Regions from separate parts of the Actinoplanes sp. NPDC051859 genome, predicted to be linked through region 2. Evidence: riboswitches for the same ligand, from Rfam matches in the RefSeq annotation. Region 2 holds a riboswitch; each other region holds the start of a gene.
The links. A riboswitch is a leader RNA that binds a small molecule or an ion and turns the genes downstream of it on or off. The one in region 2 is predicted to bind cobalamin.
Positions count from the first base shown of each region.

Region 1 (4,338 bases), on a different contig from region 2:
TGCATGTCAGGAGGGCAATCTCGATGGAACGCAACGTATGGCGTAAGAGCACTAAGTCCAGCGCAAGCGGCCAATGCGTCGAGGTCATGGTTACGGACCTTGAAGTTCTCGTTCGTGACACCAAGGACCGGAGCAAGCCGGCGCACCATTTCACCCACGGTGAGTGGGCGGCGTTTACCGGTGGTGTGCGGGACGGCGAGTTCGACCTCTAGTGATCTCTTACAGCGACATGCCTCGGCGGGACAGCATCGTCCAGCCGAGGCGTGTCGTCCTGCACACGTCTCTTGAGCGGATGGCGGATTAGTGAGCGCTGGTCGGCGCCAACTGTTTCAGGCCCATCGGCGCTCTTCTTTGTCCGCCCACCAGGTGACGAGTTGTTCCGCAATGGTCGAGGTGGGGAACCGGTCTGCGGCGGTGCCGAGATGCCGACAGATTTCTTTGTCTAGCCACGCCCCGGCGTCGGCGACGTTGCCTGCGCAGTCGAGTGTGACCAGTACAGGACCGATCAGGTAGTCGTACCCGCCGGGACCGAAGGCGTCGGTGAGGAGCTCACGCACTTCGTGGACTGCCTCCTGGTGCCCGGCGGCCATGGCGCGGACCTGATCGTCGGGATCGTTCGCCAGCTGCGTAACCAGTTCAGTGACCGCCTGCAGGTCCATGCTCGGGATGTCGCGGGTCACCGCATACAGGGCGTAGTAGCGGGTTTCGGCGTCGTCGTCGTGGCAGAGCCGCAGCAGCGCATCGGCGGCTTCGGGTTCCACCTGGTCGAGGTTGACCAGGCCTGGCAGGGCAGCCGCGACGTGAAACCGCACCCACTCGTCGGGGTGATCCGCGAGGGCAACGACCTGCGGCAATGCTTCCTTGTCGTGGTGATAGCCCAGTGCCGACACGATCCAGTGCAGCACGGCAGGATCGGTCTCTTCGCGAAGCCGGGTACGCATCAGCGCAACCGTCTCGTCGCGGAAGGGCCGATGTCCATCGGGCTGCTCATCGCCGAGCTCCCGCAAGATCCGCACACCCAGTTCGCGCTGCTCGGCGTCGCTGTCGCAGGCCAGTGCGGCGGCGCGGTCGAAGACCTCCCGGGTCGGCCGCCGGTGCAGGGCGACGAATGCCGGCTGCGGAGCGTCACCGTCATCGTCTGTCATCTCTCGCCGCGCTAGCCGCAACAACACATCAAGTGACAGTTCGTCCGGCGTAGGCATAGCGGCATCGCTCACACTCTCAAGTGTGTACTCACCGCGGGTGGCGATCTCGGGAACACACCATGTGGGGTTGTGGTTTTCGGGGGCCACCCAGATATGGTGTTGCCCGCAGCTGGTTCGGCCGTGCCGTGAGGGTGGGGTCGAGGCAAGAGGGAACCCGGTGGAAATCCGGGACTGCCCCGCAGCGGTGAGTGGGAACGACCGCCGTCACACAGCACTGGGCGCCAAGCCTGGGAAGCGACGGCCAGTAGGAATCGAGTTCGACGCCCGCGAGTCCGAAGACCTGCCAGCGCGCCGCGCACCGTTGGGGTGTGCGGCGGTCGAAGGCCGCGTGGGACGGCCGACGCCCCTGATGCTCTGCGGCGGTCAGTGAGCTGCGAGCTGGTGGTGTCTGCCCCCGCGTGCCCGAAGGCCATGGGCTCGCGAGGAGAGGGCATGACGCTCACACCGGAGAAGACCACCGTGCCGGAGCAGCGGCGGCACGCGATGCAGGTGCGTAAGCGCAACGGGGACCTGGAGACCGTCGACGTCAACAAGATCGTCAAGGCGGTCGAGCGGTGGGTGGCTGACCTCGGTGAGGTGGAGCCGCTGCGGGTCGCCACCAAGACGATCAGCGGCCTGTACGACGGCGCTACCACCGCTGAGCTGGACAAACTGTCGATCCAGACCGCCGCTGAGCTGATCAGCGAGGAACCGCAGTATTCGAAGCTTGCCGCTCGGTTGCTCGCTGCCTATGTGGACAAGGAAGTCCGTAACCAGGGTGTGGCGAGTTTCAGCCAGTCCATCCGTTATGCCCACCAGCAGGGGCTGATCGGCGACGAGACCGCCGCGTTCGTCGCCCGGAATTCGCGCAAGCTTGATGACGCCGTCAACCTCGATGGTGACCTGCGGTTTGAGTACTTCGGCCTGCGGACCGTCGCGGACCGTTACCTGCTGCGCCACCCGGAGACGCGGGAGGTCGTGGAGACTCCGCAGTACTGGCTGCTGCGGGTCGCGTGTGGCCTGTCGACCGAGCCTGGTGAGGCGATCGGCTTCTACCGGCTGATGTCGTCGCTGGCGTATCTGCCCAGCTCACCCACGCTGTTCAACTCCGGGACCCGGCACACGCAGATGTCGTCGTGTTTCCTGGTGGACTCGCCGAAGGACGAGCTGGACTCGATCTATGAGCGGTATCACCAGGTGGCGAAGCTGTCGAAGTTCTCCGGCGGCATCGGCATCTCCTGGTCGCGGGTCCGCGGCCGGGGCGCGCTGATCCGGGGCACGAACGGCAAGTCGAACGGCATCGTGCCGTTCCTGAAGACCCTCGACGCGGGTGTCGCCGCGGTCAACCAGGGCGGCCGGCGTAAGGGTGCGGCCTGTGTCTATCTGGAGCCGTGGCACCCGGACGTCGAGGAGTTCCTGGAGCTGCGCGACAACACCGGCGAGGAGTCGCGCCGCACGCACAACCTGAACCTGGCGAACTGGATTCCGGACGAGTTCATGCGTCGGGTCGAGGCTGACGCCGACTGGTCGCTGATCGACCCGTCCGACGCCCCTGAGCTGCCCGACCTGTTCGGCGAGGCCTTCGACGAGGCCTACCGCCGGGCGGAGAAGAAGGCCGTTAAGACCGTCAAGGCCCGTGATTTGTACGGCCGGATGATGCGTACCCTGGCCCAGACCGGCAACGGCTGGATGACGTTCAAGGACGCGTCGAACCGCCTGTCGAACCAGACCGGCGCCCCGGGTAACACGATTCACCTGTCGAACCTGTGCACCGAGATCCTCGAGGTAAACGCCGACGACGAGACCGCGGTGTGCAACCTCGGGTCGATCAACCTGAGCGCGCACATCAGCGACGGCGGCGTCGACTGGGAGAAGCTGCGCGCCACGGTGCGGACCGCGGTGGTGTTCCTCGACCGGGTGATCGACATCAACTTCTACCCGTCGGAGCAGGCCGCTGCGTCGAACCCGCGGTGGCGGCCGGTCGGGCTCGGGCTGATGGGGTTGCAGGACGCGTTCTTCCAGCTGCGGCTGCCGTTCGACTCGGCGCAGGCGAGGGAGTTGTCGACGCGCGTGCAGGAGGAGATTTTCCTGACCGCGTTGGAGTCCAGCGTGGCGTTGGCGCAGCAGTTCGGTCCGCACCCGGCGTATTCGGAGACTCGGGCGGCGAAGGGCGATCTGCACCACGAGTTGTGGGGTGCCACGCCGGAGCAGACGTCGCGGTGGGCTGAGCTGAAGACGCAGATCGCCGAGCACGGGTTGCGGAACTCGCTGTTGATCGCGATCGCGCCGACCGCGACCATCGCGTCGATCGCCGGGTGTTACGAGTGCATCGAGCCGCAGGTGTCCAACCTGTTCAAGCGCGAGACGATGTCCGGCGAGTTCCTGCAGATCAACACCTACCTGGTCCGGGAGCTGAAGGCGCGCGGGCTGTGGACGGCACCGGTCCGGGACCAGATCAAGCGGGCCGAAGGTTCGGTGCAAGGCATCACAGAGCTGCCGGCCGAAGTGCGGGAGTTGTTCCGCACGGCGTGGGAGTTGCCGCAGAAAGCCCTGATCGATCTCGCGGTTGCCCGCGGGCCCTACATCGACCAGTCGCAGTCGCTGAACCTGTTCCTGAGTGCGCCGACCATCGGCAAGCTCTCCTCGATGTATCTCTACGGCTGGAAAGCCGGGCTGAAGACGTCGTACTACCTGCGGTCGCGGCCCGCGACGCGCATTCAGCAGGCCACCACCTCGGTGCTCCCGGCGGTCGCTGCGTTGCCGACGGTGTCCGACGAGGAAGCCCTGGCCTGTTCCCTGGAAAATCCTGAAAGCTGTGAGGCCTGCCAGTGACGACCATTCCCGAACCCCGCACCACCGACACCACACCCGCCCCGGCCCAGCGGCAGATGTTGCTCGACCCGGGCATGGACCTGACGCTGCGGCCGATGCGGTACCCGCACTTCTTCGACCGGTTCAAGGACGCGATCAAGAACACCTGGACCGTCGAGGAGGTCGATCTGCATTCCGACCTCGCCGACCTGGCGAAGCTGTCGGCGGCCGAGCAGCATCTGGTGTCGCGGCTGGTCGCGTTCTTCGCCACCGGCGACACCATCGTGGCGAACAACCTGGTGCTCAACCTGTACCAGCACGTCAACTCGCCCGAGGGCCGGCT
Region 1 covers NZ_JBITBX010000006.1:66,317-70,654, forward strand. The annotation lists gene ACIA1L_RS17060 (DUF397 domain-containing protein) at 24-212, shown strand; gene ACIA1L_RS17065 (HEAT repeat domain-containing protein) at 330-1,145, opposite strand; cobalamin riboswitch at 1,299-1,508, shown strand; gene ACIA1L_RS17070 (ribonucleoside-diphosphate reductase subunit alpha) at 1,638-4,016, shown strand; gene ACIA1L_RS17075 (ribonucleotide-diphosphate reductase subunit beta) at 4,073-4,338, shown strand, end outside.
Region 1: linked by a shared signal. The riboswitch ahead of ACIA1L_RS17070 (ribonucleoside-diphosphate reductase subunit alpha) and the one ahead of ACIA1L_RS24380 (VWA domain-containing protein) in region 2 are both predicted to bind cobalamin.

Region 2 (4,338 bases):
GACGAGCCGGCAGTGGCGCGGGATTCGGGAGGATGCATGGACGTCGTCATCGGGATCGACACCGGAACTACTGCGACGAAAGCGGTTGCCGCCGGCCTCGACGGCGAGGTCCGCGCTGCCACGAGCGTGCACTATCCGCTGTCCGTGCCCGGCCCGGGCCGAGCCGAACTTGACCCCGCCGAGTTGCGCGACGCCGCCGCCAAGGCGCTCGTCACCGTGGCGCAGGAGTGCCGGGAGCGTGGCGACCACGTGCTCGCGGTCAGCCTCAGCGCCTTCCTGCACGGCCTTGCGCCACTGGACGGCAGCGGTACCGCCGCCGGTCCGCTCATGACCTGGGCGGACAACCGTTCGTCGCCGCAGACCGAGGCGATCGTCGCGTCTGGCCGCGCCAAAGCCCTGCAGGCCCGCACCGGCACGCCCGTGCATCCGATGTCGCCGTTGGCGAAGTTGGCCTGGTGGCGTGCGCACGAGCCGAGGATGCTGCGAGACACTCCGCGTTGGGGCGGCGTCAAGGAGATCGTGCTGGGCGGCCTGGCCCGGGCGGATTTCGTCGTCGACCTGTCGGTGGCGTCCGGCACCGGGCTCTACGACATCCATGAGCGTCGGTGGGATCCCGAGGCCCTGGATCTCGCCGGCATCGACGCCACCCGGCTCGCTGAAGTCGTGCCGACCACCACCGCTCTGCGCCTGCATCCCGACGTCGCCACCGCGGCCGGGTTGGCCCCGGACACCCCGCTCATCATCGGCGCCGCCGACGGGCCGCTCGCCAACCTCGGCGTGGGCGCCACCCCGCCCGGCGTCGCCGCGGTCTCGCTGGGGACGAGCGGAGCGTTGCGGACGGTCGTGGGCAAGCCCACCGCCGACGCTGCCGGGCGGCTCTTCTGTTACGCCCTCACCGAAGACCGCTGGGTGCTCGGCGGCGCCGTCAACAACGCCGGTTCGGTGGTGCGCTGGGCCGGCCAGACGATGGCGGAAGGCTTCGACCGTCCCGCCGCCGAAGGCGAGGACGCCGACGTCCGCGACGCCGCGCTGCTGGTCGAAGCCGCGGCGGTGGCGGCGGGCAGCGACGGCCTGCTCTGCCTGCCGTACCTGCTGGGGGAACGGGCACCGTGGTGGCGTGGCGGGATGCGCGGGGCCTATCTGGGGCTGCGCCGCGAACACGGCCGCGCGCATCTGGTCCGCGCTGCCGTCGAGGGGGTGTGCCAGCAGCTGGCCCTGGTCCGGGACACCTTCGGGGCCGAAGGGATCGAGCTGAGTGAAGTCCGCGCCACCGGGGGAGCGGTGGCCTCCGAGCTGTGGGTCGAGATCCTCGCCGCGACGCTGGACCTGCCCGTCGCCATCGCCGACACGCCGGAGGGTACCGCGATGGGCGCCTGCCTGCTCGGGCTGCACGCCATCGGCCGCCTGCCCGACCTGGACCGCGCCGCGGACCTGGTCGACGTCACCGCGCGCACCCACCCCGACCCGGCCGACGCGGCGCTGTACGGGCGGCTCCGGCCGCTCGTGGAACGGTCTGCACTGGCAGTCACCGACGTCCTGACCGAACTGGACCGGCTGGCGCCCTCGCCGCTGCCCGGCACCGAGAAGGCGGTCGGCGCCCGCGACGAGCACGTCCCCGACAGACCGCACTGATGCACCGGCGCCGCATTCGGCCGCCGGCCCGTGGAACAGGCCAGCCGCCGTGGGCGCAAGGTGGCGGGGTGCTCGCCGCGGGCCGCCCGCGCTGTCCTGCGAGTGCCGGGTGGCGGCCGGGTGAGGATGGCCACGACGGGTCGCGTTGACGGCGCGGGCGGCGGTGCGACAGAGTGACCGACGAGCGGTAGCGGAGGAACCCGGTGCAAATCCGGGACGGTCCCGCCACTGTGACCGGGCGGCTACGGCCGCCTGGGAGTCAGGAGACTCCTGCCGCTCGCTCCCTTTGACACGCGGGCGTGGACACCCGCGGGAAGGATCGTGGCGTGACGCCGTACCCGTTCTCCGCCGTCGTCGGGCTCGACGATCTGCGCCTTGCCCTGCTGCTCACGGCGGTGTCTCCGGCCGTCGGCGGGGTGCTCGTCCGCGGCGAGAAGGGCACCGCCAAGAGCACCGTCGTGCGCGCCCTCGCCGCGTTGCTGCCCGAAGTCGACGTCGTCCGGGGCTGCCGGTTCGCCTGCGACCCGACGGCGCCCGACTCCGGCTGCCCAGACGGCCCGCACGAGGCCGACGCTCCGCACGGGCACCGGCCCGCCGCGTTGGTCGAGCTCCCGGTCGGCGCCACCGAGGACCGGGTGGTGGGCACGCTCGACATCCAGCGTGCGCTCGCAGACGGTGTCAAGGCGTACGAGCCGGGTCTGCTGGCCGCGGCACACCGGGGCGCCCTCTATGTCGATGAGGTCAACCTGCTGCCCGACCACCTGGTGGACCTGCTGCTGGATGCGGCGGCGATGGGCCGGGCACATGTCGAGCGCGACGGCGTGTCGGTCAAGCACGCCTCCCGGTTCCTGCTGGTGGGCACGATGAACCCGGAAGAGGGCGAGCCGCGGCCGCAGCTCGTCGACCGGTTCGGGCTGGTGGTGACCGTGGCGGCCCCTCGGGACGCGGTGCAGCGGGCTGAGGTCGTCCGGCGACGGCTGGCGTACGAGGCAGACCCGGCCGGGTTCGCGGCCAGCTTCGGTGCCGCCGAGGAAGCTCTCGCCGCGCGGATTGTGACCGCGCGGGCCGCCCTGCCCGCGGTGCACCTGCCGGACGCCGAGCTGGACCGGATTGCCCGGGTGTGTCTCGCGTACGGGGTGGACGGCATGCGCGCCGACATCGTGGTGGCCCGGTGCGCGGTGGCCCTTGCCGCCTGGCACGGCCGGGACCGGGTCACGGCCGACGACATTCGCGACGCCGCCCGGCTGGCCCTGCCGCACCGCCGCCGCAAGGACCCGCTGGACCCGCCCGGCACCGATGAGCAGCGCCTCGAAGAGGCCCTCGAGCAGGCCGACGCGGAGGCCCCGCCGGAGTCCGACGACGACCCGGACGGCGGGCCCGACGGCGGCAGCCCGGACGGTGGGCCCGACAACGGTGGTGGGCCCGACAACAACGGTCCAGACAACGGTCCTGACCAGGGCGAGCCCGGTGGTAGCGGTCCCGGCAGCGGTGCTGCGGGTGCCGACCCCGGCGGTGGTGCGGATGACCGTGGTCCGGAGCCCGCAGCCGACCGGGATCCGCGGGACGCCGCGGATCCGCGGGAGCACACTGAGGACAAGCCTGGGCAAGCCGCCGGCGGTGCGGCGCAGGCGGGAACGGCGTACCGGCCGCGCACATTCCGCATCGGCGCGCGCGGTGAAGGCGGCCACGCCGGTCGACGCTCACCGGCCTTTGCGCGCCGCGGCCGCGTGGTCGGCTCCCGGGTGCCGCACGGCAAGCTGGCCGGGGCGCCGCACCTGCCGGCCACGCTCCGGGCAGCCCTGCACCGGCGGGCCACCGCGACACCCGTTCCCGGGTCGTTGCGGGCCGTCTCCTGCGTGCAGCCGCGTGACCTGCGTGAGGCGGTGCACGTCGGGCGGGAGGCCAACCTGGTCCTGTTCGTGGTCGACGCCTCCGGCTCGATGGCGGCCCGTCAGCGGATGACTGTGGTCAAGACCGCTGTGCTGTCGCTGCTGCGCGACGCGTACCAGCGCCGGGACCGGATTGGCATGATCACCTTCCGGGGCTCCACGGCCGAGCAGGTGTTGCCACCGACCTCCAGCCACGAGGTCGGTGTGCTGCGCCTCGCGAGCCTACGGACCGGGGGCCGCACCCCCCTCGCGGCCGGGCTGCGGCAGGCCGCCGCCACCAGCGCCACCGAGCGCCGCCGCGATCCGCGCCGCCGCCCGTTGCTGGTGGTCGTCACCGACGGGCGAGCCACCAGCGGCGGCGACCCGGTCGAGGTCGCGCCCGCCCTCGCCGGGGTCGCGACCGTCGTGGTCGACTGCGAGTCCGGCCCGGTGCGGTTGGGCCTGGCCCGCCGCCTGGCCGCCGCCCTGCACGCCGACGTCATGCCGTTGGACGCACTCGCTGCCAACGGGCCGGGCGCCCACGGATCCCACCGGAGGGCTGCCTGATGCCGCAGGGACAGGTCACCTCGGTGCCGAACGACGGCCTCACCACCCGCCAGCGTCGCCGCCAAGCCGTCCTCGCCGTGCACACCGGACACGGCAAGGGCAAGTCCACCGCCGCGTTCGGCATGGCGCTGCGGGCGTGGAGCGCGGGCTGGCCGGTCGGCGTCTTCCAGTTCGTGAAGAGCGAGAAGTGGAAGGTCGGCGAGGAAACCGCCCTCAAAGCCCTGGGCGCGGTGGACGGTGGCGCGCCGGTCGCGTGGCACAAGATGGGCGA
Region 2 covers NZ_JBITBX010000010.1:73,093-77,430, reverse strand. The annotation lists gene ACIA1L_RS24385 (gluconokinase) at 37-1,632, shown strand; cobalamin riboswitch at 1,801-1,925, shown strand; gene ACIA1L_RS24380 (VWA domain-containing protein) at 1,959-4,067, shown strand; gene cobO (cob(I)yrinic acid a,c-diamide adenosyltransferase) at 4,067-4,338, shown strand, end outside.

Region 3 (4,338 bases), on a different contig from region 2:
CTATTCCGAGCATCCAGCACGTTCCATAGGAGAGCAAATTTTGCAGGTGCCAGTAAGTGGGATAGTGGCTGATGCTGTCCCGCCAGCCAACGATGAGCAGCAGCCCCACGAGCGGCAGGAGAACCGTCGGAAGAGGCCACTTGCGGTAGAGGCGCAACAGCAGCGGCGTGAGAAGGACCAGCCAGAGGTACGTATTGAGATACCACAGCACCTCCAAGCCCAGTCGCTGCCCGAGATCGCTGTACGGTGGGAGCCCAGCCGGGAAGGCCCAGAACAGCATGTTCGGCCAGGCGGGTGCCTGCGTAGGCCACTGGAGGTCATTCGACCAGCCGAGTAAGAACATCAGCGGCACGATCACCAGGCCAAAAACCCAGAGAGCGGGCAGCAATCGGCGCAACCGGGTGAGGATCGCGCGCCGCGGTGAACGGTCCGCCGATGCGGCAGTCAGCGATCCACCGATGGCGAACATGAGGCCCATGGACGGAAAGGTTGCCTGCAGAATGTACGACCAGAAGGTGTGGAGCAGCACCACCCTGACGATCGCCGCCGCCCGCAGAGCGTCAAAATACCGATCACGAGCCCTCGTCGATTTCACCCTGAGCAACTTCCTGGTAACGGCACCCCATCCGGTGTTGCCGGCGAGGCAAGTCTCAGAGATCTTCGTAGATCGCATGGCGACACGGCTAACCCGATCGGCGTTACGTAGGTCACAGTGAGATAGCCACTCGCCGTGCAGGACCGCCCGACAGCCGTGGCCGCTTGTCGCCAAACGCCCACCGACGTTCACCGACCGCTGACCTCCGTCATCAGCGCAGCGCGGCGATACTCAGCGCGACGCAATCTGCCAACGTCGCACCCACTTCCACACCAGGCTGCCCGTCCCAGCCGCGGCCAGCCCCCACCACCAGCGGTGAACCGGCCGCGACAACCAAGTCCGGCAACACGTCGTGCGGGGCATGGCTCCACAACACCACAACAGCCGGACGAATCCGGCTCGCCACCTCCGCGAGCAAAGCCGCGTCCGGCACCGCGCCAAGATGAAGAGAGCCGACCCCCTGCTCGGCGAGAGCCGCAGCGAGAGCGTCCAAAGCCACCAAGTCCCTGCTGCGCGGCGGCGCAGCGAGCACTACCCGGACATCAGTGCCGGCCGGCGGACGTACCACAGCGGCGAACACCTCACTCAAACACCGGCCCAACACCCGCCGCGCCGCATCCCGCAACGGCTCAACCACCCGCGCACGACTCAAATGCACGAACGCCGGGGCCGCCAGCACATGCCACGTCGGCACCACGCCCCGCTCAGCCACCGCGGCAGCCAACGTCTCCCGCAAGGTCAGCACATCCAGACGCCGCGCCGCCCGAGCGATACCCCGCGCCGCCGAAGCGGTCGCGGGATCGCCCTCAGGCGCCGAACATCCGGAAAGATCCGCCCGGCGAGCCATCCGGGCCGCCTCCGCTGCGGGCATCCCCCGCGCGGTCAACCGGGCCATCGCCGCCAACACATCGAGATCGTCCGCGGTGTAACGACGATGCCGGCCGTGCTCATGCCCGCTCGGGCCCAAACCGTAACGCTGATGCCACGTCCGCAACGTCGTCGGCGCGACACCAAGCCGGCGCGCCACCGCGCCCGCACTCAACCCTGTCGGTTCCGGTCCAGCCTCGTCCGGACGAACGGCATCGTCGCCGTCGCCCACACAGAATTCCGCCTCGCGCACCGCCGACCCGCCCTCGAGGTCACCGACTACACCACGCGCGGACACGCGCAGGGCAGTGGCAGGTCTTCGGACTCGCGGGCACGACCGGAACCGATCCGATCTCCTACTGGCCGTCGCTTCCCAAGCCCCTCAAGGCCCAGTGCCGATGACGGCGGTCGTTCCAGCTCACCGCTGCGGGGCAGCCCCGGATTCCCACCGGGTTCCCTCTTACGACGCCACAACCTGAGGGCTGTGGCGAACCAGCTGCGCGGCTCAGCTTAGCGACGGACATCCCGGCGAGATGACCCGGCGGCATCCACACCGGGCAGCATCGCACGGGTGGCGTGCGAAGCGCGGGGCGGCGGCCGCACCGCCGACACTGCCTGTCGACCGAGCAGCCAGGACCTGACGATCCCCCCAAAGAGTTGCGAATCGGAGCGCGGCCGAGGGGTCCTGGAACGGCGGACCTCTGTCACCCATACGATGCAGTTGCCAGTTGCCGGCAATAAGGGGTGCAGTGATGCTGACAGCGGAGATCAAGCGGCGCTTCCTGGCGCACTTCGAGGCTAACGGCCACACGGTCGTGCCCTCGGCGCCCCTGCCCGCCATCGACGATCCGAACCTGCTGTTCATCAACGCGGGCATGGTCCAGTTCGTGCCGTTCTTCCTGGGCCAGCGCACCCCGACCTACCGGCGAGCCGTCAGCGTGCAGAAATGCATCCGGACGCCGGACATCGACGAGGTCGGCAAGACCAGCCGGCACGGCACGTTCTTCCAGATGAACGGCAACTTCTCCTTCGGCGACTACTTCAAGGCCGGCGCGATCCCCCTCGCCTGGGACCTGTCCACCAAGCCGGTCGCCGAGGGTGGCTTCGGGCTGGACCCCGAGCGGATCTGGGCCACGGTCTACCTGGACGACGACGAGGCCATCGACATCTGGCGACAGACCGGCATGCCCGCCGACCGGATCGTGCGCCGCGGCAAACGCGACAATTACTGGTCGATGGGCATCCCCGGCCCCGCTGGACCCTGCTCGGAGCTGTATTATGACCGTGGCCCCGCCTACGGTCCCGAAGGCGGCCCCGAGGTGGACGAGGACCGTTACCTGGAGTTCTGGAACCTGGTCTTCATGCAGGTCGAGATCGCTGACGTCGCATCGAAGGAGGACTTCCGGATCGTCGGTGACCTGCCCGCGCAGAACATCGACACCGGCATGGGCCTCGAACGGATGGCATCGATCCTGCAGGGCGTCGACAACCTGTACGAGATCGACGAGGTCCGCCCGATCCTGGCCAAGGCCGCCGAGTTGACCGGCAAGACCTACGGCAAGCAGTCGGGCCCGGCTGCCTCCGAAAGCCACCCCGACGATGTCCGACTCCGCGTGATCGCCGACCACGTCCGCACCTCGCTCATGCTGATCGGCGACGGCGTCACCCCGTCGAACGAAGGCCGCGGTTACGTGTTGCGCCGCATCATGCGCCGCGCGATCCGGTCCATGCGGCTGCTCGGCTGGCACGACAAGGCGTTGCCGGAGCTGCTGCCGATCGCACGCGACTGCATGGCCCCTTCTTACCCGGAACTCGCCACGGACTTCGACCGCATCGCGTCGGCGGCATACGGCGAGGAAGACACCTTCCTCTCCACGCTGCGCGCGGGCACCACCATTTTGGACACCGCTATCGCCGAGACCAAGCAGGCGGGCAAGACCCGGCTGGGCGGCGACAAGGCCTTTCAGCTGCATGACACGTACGGATTCCCGATCGATCTGACCCTGGAGATCGCCGCCGAGCAGGGCGTGCAGGTCGACGCCGACGGATTCCGGGCGTTGATGGCCGAGCAGCGCGAACGCGCGAAGGCGGATGCGAAGGCCCGCAAGACCGGCCACGCCGACCTGTCCGCCTACCGCACGGTGCTCGACGCGTCCGGACCGACCGAGTGGCTGGCCTACGAATGCCTGGAAACCGAGTCGAAGATCGTCGCGATCTGGGCGGGCGGCCAGCCCGCCGGTGCGGCGCAGGCCGGGGAAATCGTCACTGTCGCTCTGGACCGTACGCCGTTCTACGCGGAATCCGGCGGCCAGGACTCCGACGCGGGCCTGCTCACCGGCCCCAACCTCAGGGCCGAGATCATCGACGTGCAACGGCCGGTCAAAGGCCTGATCGCGCATACCGTACGGGTCCTCGACGGTGGCCTCGCCGTCGGCGACAACGTGCGGGCGATGGTCGACCCGGACTGGCGCACAGGAGCCCGGCAGGCGCACTCCGGCACCCACGTGGTGCACGCGGCGCTGCGGCAGGTGCTCGGCCCGACCGCCTTGCAGTCCGGCTCCTACAACCGGCCCGGCTATCTACGCCTCGACTTCGCCTGGCGCGGCGGCCTGTCCGACAGCGCCCGCAGCGAGGTGGAAGAGGTCGCCAACCTGGCCATCCGCCGGGACCTGCCCGTCGGCGTGCGCTACCTGTCCCTGGAGCAGGCCCGCGCCGCGGGCGCGCTCGCCTTGTTCGGCGAGACCTACGACGAGACCGTACGCGTGGTCGAGATCGGCGGCGACTGGTCGCGGGAACTGTGCGGTGGCACCCACGTGGACCGGTCCGCGCAGATTGGGTCGCTCGCGGTCACCGGCGAGTCGTCCGTCGGTGCCGGG
Region 3 covers NZ_JBITBX010000018.1:85,811-90,148, forward strand. The annotation lists gene ACIA1L_RS30685 (acyltransferase) at 1-673, opposite strand, end outside; gene ACIA1L_RS30690 (MerR family transcriptional regulator) at 807-1,760, opposite strand; cobalamin riboswitch at 1,755-1,974, opposite strand; gene alaS (alanine--tRNA ligase) at 2,215-4,338, shown strand, end outside.
Region 3: linked by a shared signal. The riboswitch ahead of ACIA1L_RS30690 (MerR family transcriptional regulator) and the one ahead of ACIA1L_RS24380 (VWA domain-containing protein) in region 2 are both predicted to bind cobalamin.

Region 4 (4,338 bases), on a different contig from region 2:
CCACCCCTCGTACGCCCAGGGCTACTACGACCGCGACAACCGCTTCTACCGCGACTGGGAGCGGATCAGCAAGGACGAGGCCGCGCTCACGGCCTGGCTGGACGAGTGGGTGCACGGCACCAAGGACCACTCGGAGTACCTGGCCAAGCTGGGCGAGCACTACTTCGACGACCTCACACCCGAACCGGCGCCGTCCGGCTCGGTGGACTACGGAGCGTACCGATGAGCTACACCCGTACCGAAATGATGGTCGTCGCGGGTGCCCGGGCGATGGCCGGGCAGAACGTCTGCTTCGTCGGCATCGGGCTGCCGAACATCGCGGTCAACCTGGCCCAGCGCACGGTCAACCCGGGCATGCAGCTGATCTACGAGTCGGGCGTCTACGGCGCCCGGCCCGCCCGGCTGCCGCTGTCCATCGGCGACCCGTGCCTGGTCACCGGCTCCGACATGGTGATGAGCATGGTGGAGCTCTTCCAGTACTACCTGCAGGCCGGGCTGGTCGACCTGGGCTTCCTCGGGGCGGCCCAGCTCGACCGGCACGGCAACATCAACACCACGGTGATCGGTGACTACGCCCACCCGAAGATCCGGCTCCCCGGGTCCGGTGGCGCCTGCGAGATCGCGCAGAACGCCGGCGAGGTCATGGTCCTCATGCGGCAGTCGAAGCGATCCTTCGTGCAGAAGATCGACTTCCGGACCAGCTCCGGCCGGCGGCTGTCGAAGGTCATCACCGACCTCGGTGTCTACACGATGACCGGGGAGGGCGCCGAGCGGCGGCTCGTGCTCACCGGCGTGCACCCCGGCATCTCGGTGGACGACGTGCGGGAGGCCACCGGCTGGGAGGTCGAGGTCGCTGACGATCTCGCCACCACCGAGGCGCCGAGCGACGAAGAGCTGAGGTTGCTGCGCGAGGAACTCGACCCGGAAGGCGCGTACCTGAAATGAGTCACGTGTTCGGCCGGGTGGCCGAGGACGCACCGCGGATCGGCTCGGCGCTGGGCACGCAGATGTGGGACACCGCCGGCAAGCGTTACCTCGACGCCGCCGGCGGTGCCATCGTGGTGGGCGTCGGCCACGGCGAGGCCGCGGTGCTGGACGCCCAGTCCGAGCAGGCCCACGCCGTCGCCTACGCGCACGGCTCGGTGTTCCGCGCCGACGTCCTCGAGGCGTACGCCGACGACCTCGCGGCCGTGCTGCCCCTGGACGACCCGAAGATCTTCCCGGTCTCCGGCGGCAGCGAGGCGGTGGAGACCGCGTTCAAAATGGCTCGCGCTTACCACCTGGCCCGCGGCGAGGACCGGCACGCCATCGTCAGCCGGGTCGGGTCGTACCACGGCAACTCGCGCGGGGCTCTGGACGCATCCGGGCGGGCGTCGCTGCGCAAGCCGTACCTGCCGTGGCTCGGGCACGCCACGCAGACGTCCACACCGTACGAATATCGGTGTGCTTTTCCGGACACCCACCCGGTGGGCTGCGGCGCCCGGCATGCGGCGGCGCTGGCCGAGCTGTTCGAGGCGCAGCCGGTGGCGGCGTTCATCGCCGAACCCATCGCGGGCGCTGCGCTGGGCGCCTGCGTGCCGCCCGATGACTACTGGCCGGCCGTGGCCGAGGTGTGCCGCCGCTACGGCGTGCTGCTCATCGCCGACGAGGTCATGACCGGATTCGGCCGCACCGGCACCTGGTTCGGCGTCGACCACTGGGGGGTGCGCCCCGACATCCTCGTGTCCGCCAAGGGCGCAGCGTCCGGCTACTGGCCGCTGGGCCTCGCCGTCGCCTCGGGACGCGTGCACGACACGATCGCGGAGACCGGTTTCACGCACGGCTTCACGTACTCGCACCACCTGGTCGGCGCCGCCACCGGCCGTGCCGTACTCAAAATCATGCACGACCGGGACCTGGTCACCGCCAGTCACAAGTCGGGGGAGTTGCTGCGCGACACGCTGCACGCCGGGCTGGCCGACTGTGCGCACGTCGGCGACATCCGTGGTCGTGGCCTGCTCGTCGGCGTCGAGATCGTCGCCGACCCCGACACCAAAGCACCGTTCGACCGCGCCGAGAAGATCACCGAGCGGGTCCTGGCCGCGGCCCGGGAGGCCGGGCTGCTGCTGTACGCCGGCACCGGCTGCGCTGACGGCGTGAACGGCGATCTCATCCTGCTCGGTCCGCCTCTGACCACCACCACCGCCGAGATCGAGGAAATCGCCACCGGCACCGCAGCCGCGATCGTGAGCGTCGTGTCGGCTGGTTGACGCGTGCACCCGGACATCCCTGGCCCGTCCGCCAGGGATGTCCGTAGGATGGCTGACGGTGCTGGTTCGCCCGTTCCTGACAGAGCGGGCGTCGTAAGAGGGAACCCGGTGCAAGACCGGGACTGCCCCGCAGCGGTGAGTGGGAACGACCGCCGTCATGAAGCACTGGGTGCCGCCATCGGCGCCTGGGAAGCGACGGCCAGTAGGCGACCGTGATGGTCATGCCCGCAAGTCCGAAGACCTGCCAGTGCTGCGTACGCCGACCGGTGTGCGCCGCCGGCGGCCTCTCGGGAGGGCCAGAGCGGAAGCCTGGGCACTCCACCGTGCCCGCCTTCCCTTTGTGCTTCTCGGGTTCTGCCGGGCACTTCGAGGGAAGGACCCCCCGGTGAGCAGTACCTTCGGGCAGAGCACCGTACTCGGCTATCCGCGGATCGGCGCGAACCGCGAGTTGAAGCAGGCCGTCGAGGCCTACTGGGCTGGCAAGATCGACGCCGCTGAGCTGGAAGCCACCGCGGCCGGGCTGCGGTCCGAGGTGTGGCAGATGTTGCGCAACGCCCGCCTCGACGCGATCCCGTCCAACACGTTCTCCTACTACGACCACGTCCTCGACACCGCCGTCGCTGTCGGCGCCGTGCCGCAGCGGTTCGCGCGGCTCGGCCTGTCCGACCTGGACACCTATTTCGCGATGGCGCGGGGCGTGGACGCTGAACCGGCGCTCGAGCTGACCAAGTGGTTCGACACCAACTACCACTACCTGGTTCCCGAGATCGACCCGGACACTGTTTTCTCGGCGAACCCGGCCAAGGCGCTGCAGGAGTACGCGGAAGCCCACGCGTTGGGCATCGACACCCGGCCGGTCTTGGTCGGACCGGCCACGTTCCTGCTGCTCGCCAAGGGTGCCGACCCATTCGCCCGGCTGAACGACCTCGTCGAGGTCTACGCGCAGATCTTGACCACTCTGGCTGCGGCGGGCGTTGCGTGGGTGCAGCTGGACGAGCCCGCCTATGTCGGTGACCGCACCGCAACCGAGATCGAAGCGCTGCGGGCTGCGTACACCCGCCTCGGTGAGGTGGAGCACCGGCCGCGGATCTTCGTCGCCACGTACTTCGGTGAGCTGGGGGACGCCCTGCCCGCCCTGCTCGACACCCCGGTCGAGGCCGTCGGTCTCGACCTCGTCGCGGGCATGGGCAACCTGCGGCGGCTTGCCGCCGCCGGCCCGCTGCACGGCAAGACCATCGTCGCCGGCCTGGTCGACGGCCACAACATCTGGGCCACCGACCTGCGGCAGGCCGTCGCCACCGGGGCCACTGTCACCGGGCTCGCCGACCACGTTGCCGTGTCCACCTCGTGCTCCCTGCTGCACGTCCCGGTCGACCTGTCGGCGGAGAAGCGCCTCGACCCGGGTTTGTTCGCCCGGCTCGCCTTCGCCCGGCAGAAGGTCGACGAGGTGGTGCTGCTGGGCACGGCGCTGCGGGACGGCACCGCACACCTGCCCGAGTCGCTCCCGCCGGTCCCGGCCGCCTGGACCGACTACGACGTGCGGTCGCGACTCGCCGCCCTCACCCCAGCCGACCGGCAGCGCGGCGCCTACGCCCAGCGGGCCGTCGCCCAGCAATCCCGGCTCAATCTGCCGCCGTTGCCCACGACCACCATCGGTTCCTTCCCGCAGACCACCGACCTGCGTCGCGCCCGCGCCGACCTGCGGGCCGGCACCCTCGATGCGGCCGGCTACGCCGAGCGGATGCGCGCCGAAGTCGCCCACGTCATCCGCCTCCAGGAGAAACTGGGCCTCGACGTGCTCGTCCACGGCGAACCCGAGCGCAACGACATGGTGCAGTACTTCGGCGAACAGCTCGACGGGTTCGCCGCCACCGACCACGGCTGGGTCCAGTCCTACGGCTCCCGCTGCGTGCGGCCGCCGATCATCTACGGCGACGTCGCCCGCAAGGCACCGATGACCGTGGAATGGTCGACCTACGCCCAGTCGCTGACCCTGAAACCCGTGAAGGGCATGCTGACCGGTCCGGTCACGATTCTGGCCTGGTCGTTTGTGCGTACGGATCAACCACGGTCCGCAACCGCAGACCAG
Region 4 covers NZ_JBITBX010000013.1:130,140-134,477, reverse strand. The annotation lists gene ACIA1L_RS28205 (CoA transferase subunit A) at 1-226, shown strand, start outside; gene ACIA1L_RS28200 (CoA-transferase subunit beta) at 223-945, shown strand; gene ACIA1L_RS28195 (aspartate aminotransferase family protein) at 942-2,249, shown strand; cobalamin riboswitch at 2,295-2,513, shown strand; gene metE (5-methyltetrahydropteroyltriglutamate--homocysteine S-methyltransferase) at 2,635-4,338, shown strand, end outside.
Region 4: linked by a shared signal. The riboswitch ahead of metE (5-methyltetrahydropteroyltriglutamate--homocysteine S-methyltransferase) and the one ahead of ACIA1L_RS24380 (VWA domain-containing protein) in region 2 are both predicted to bind cobalamin.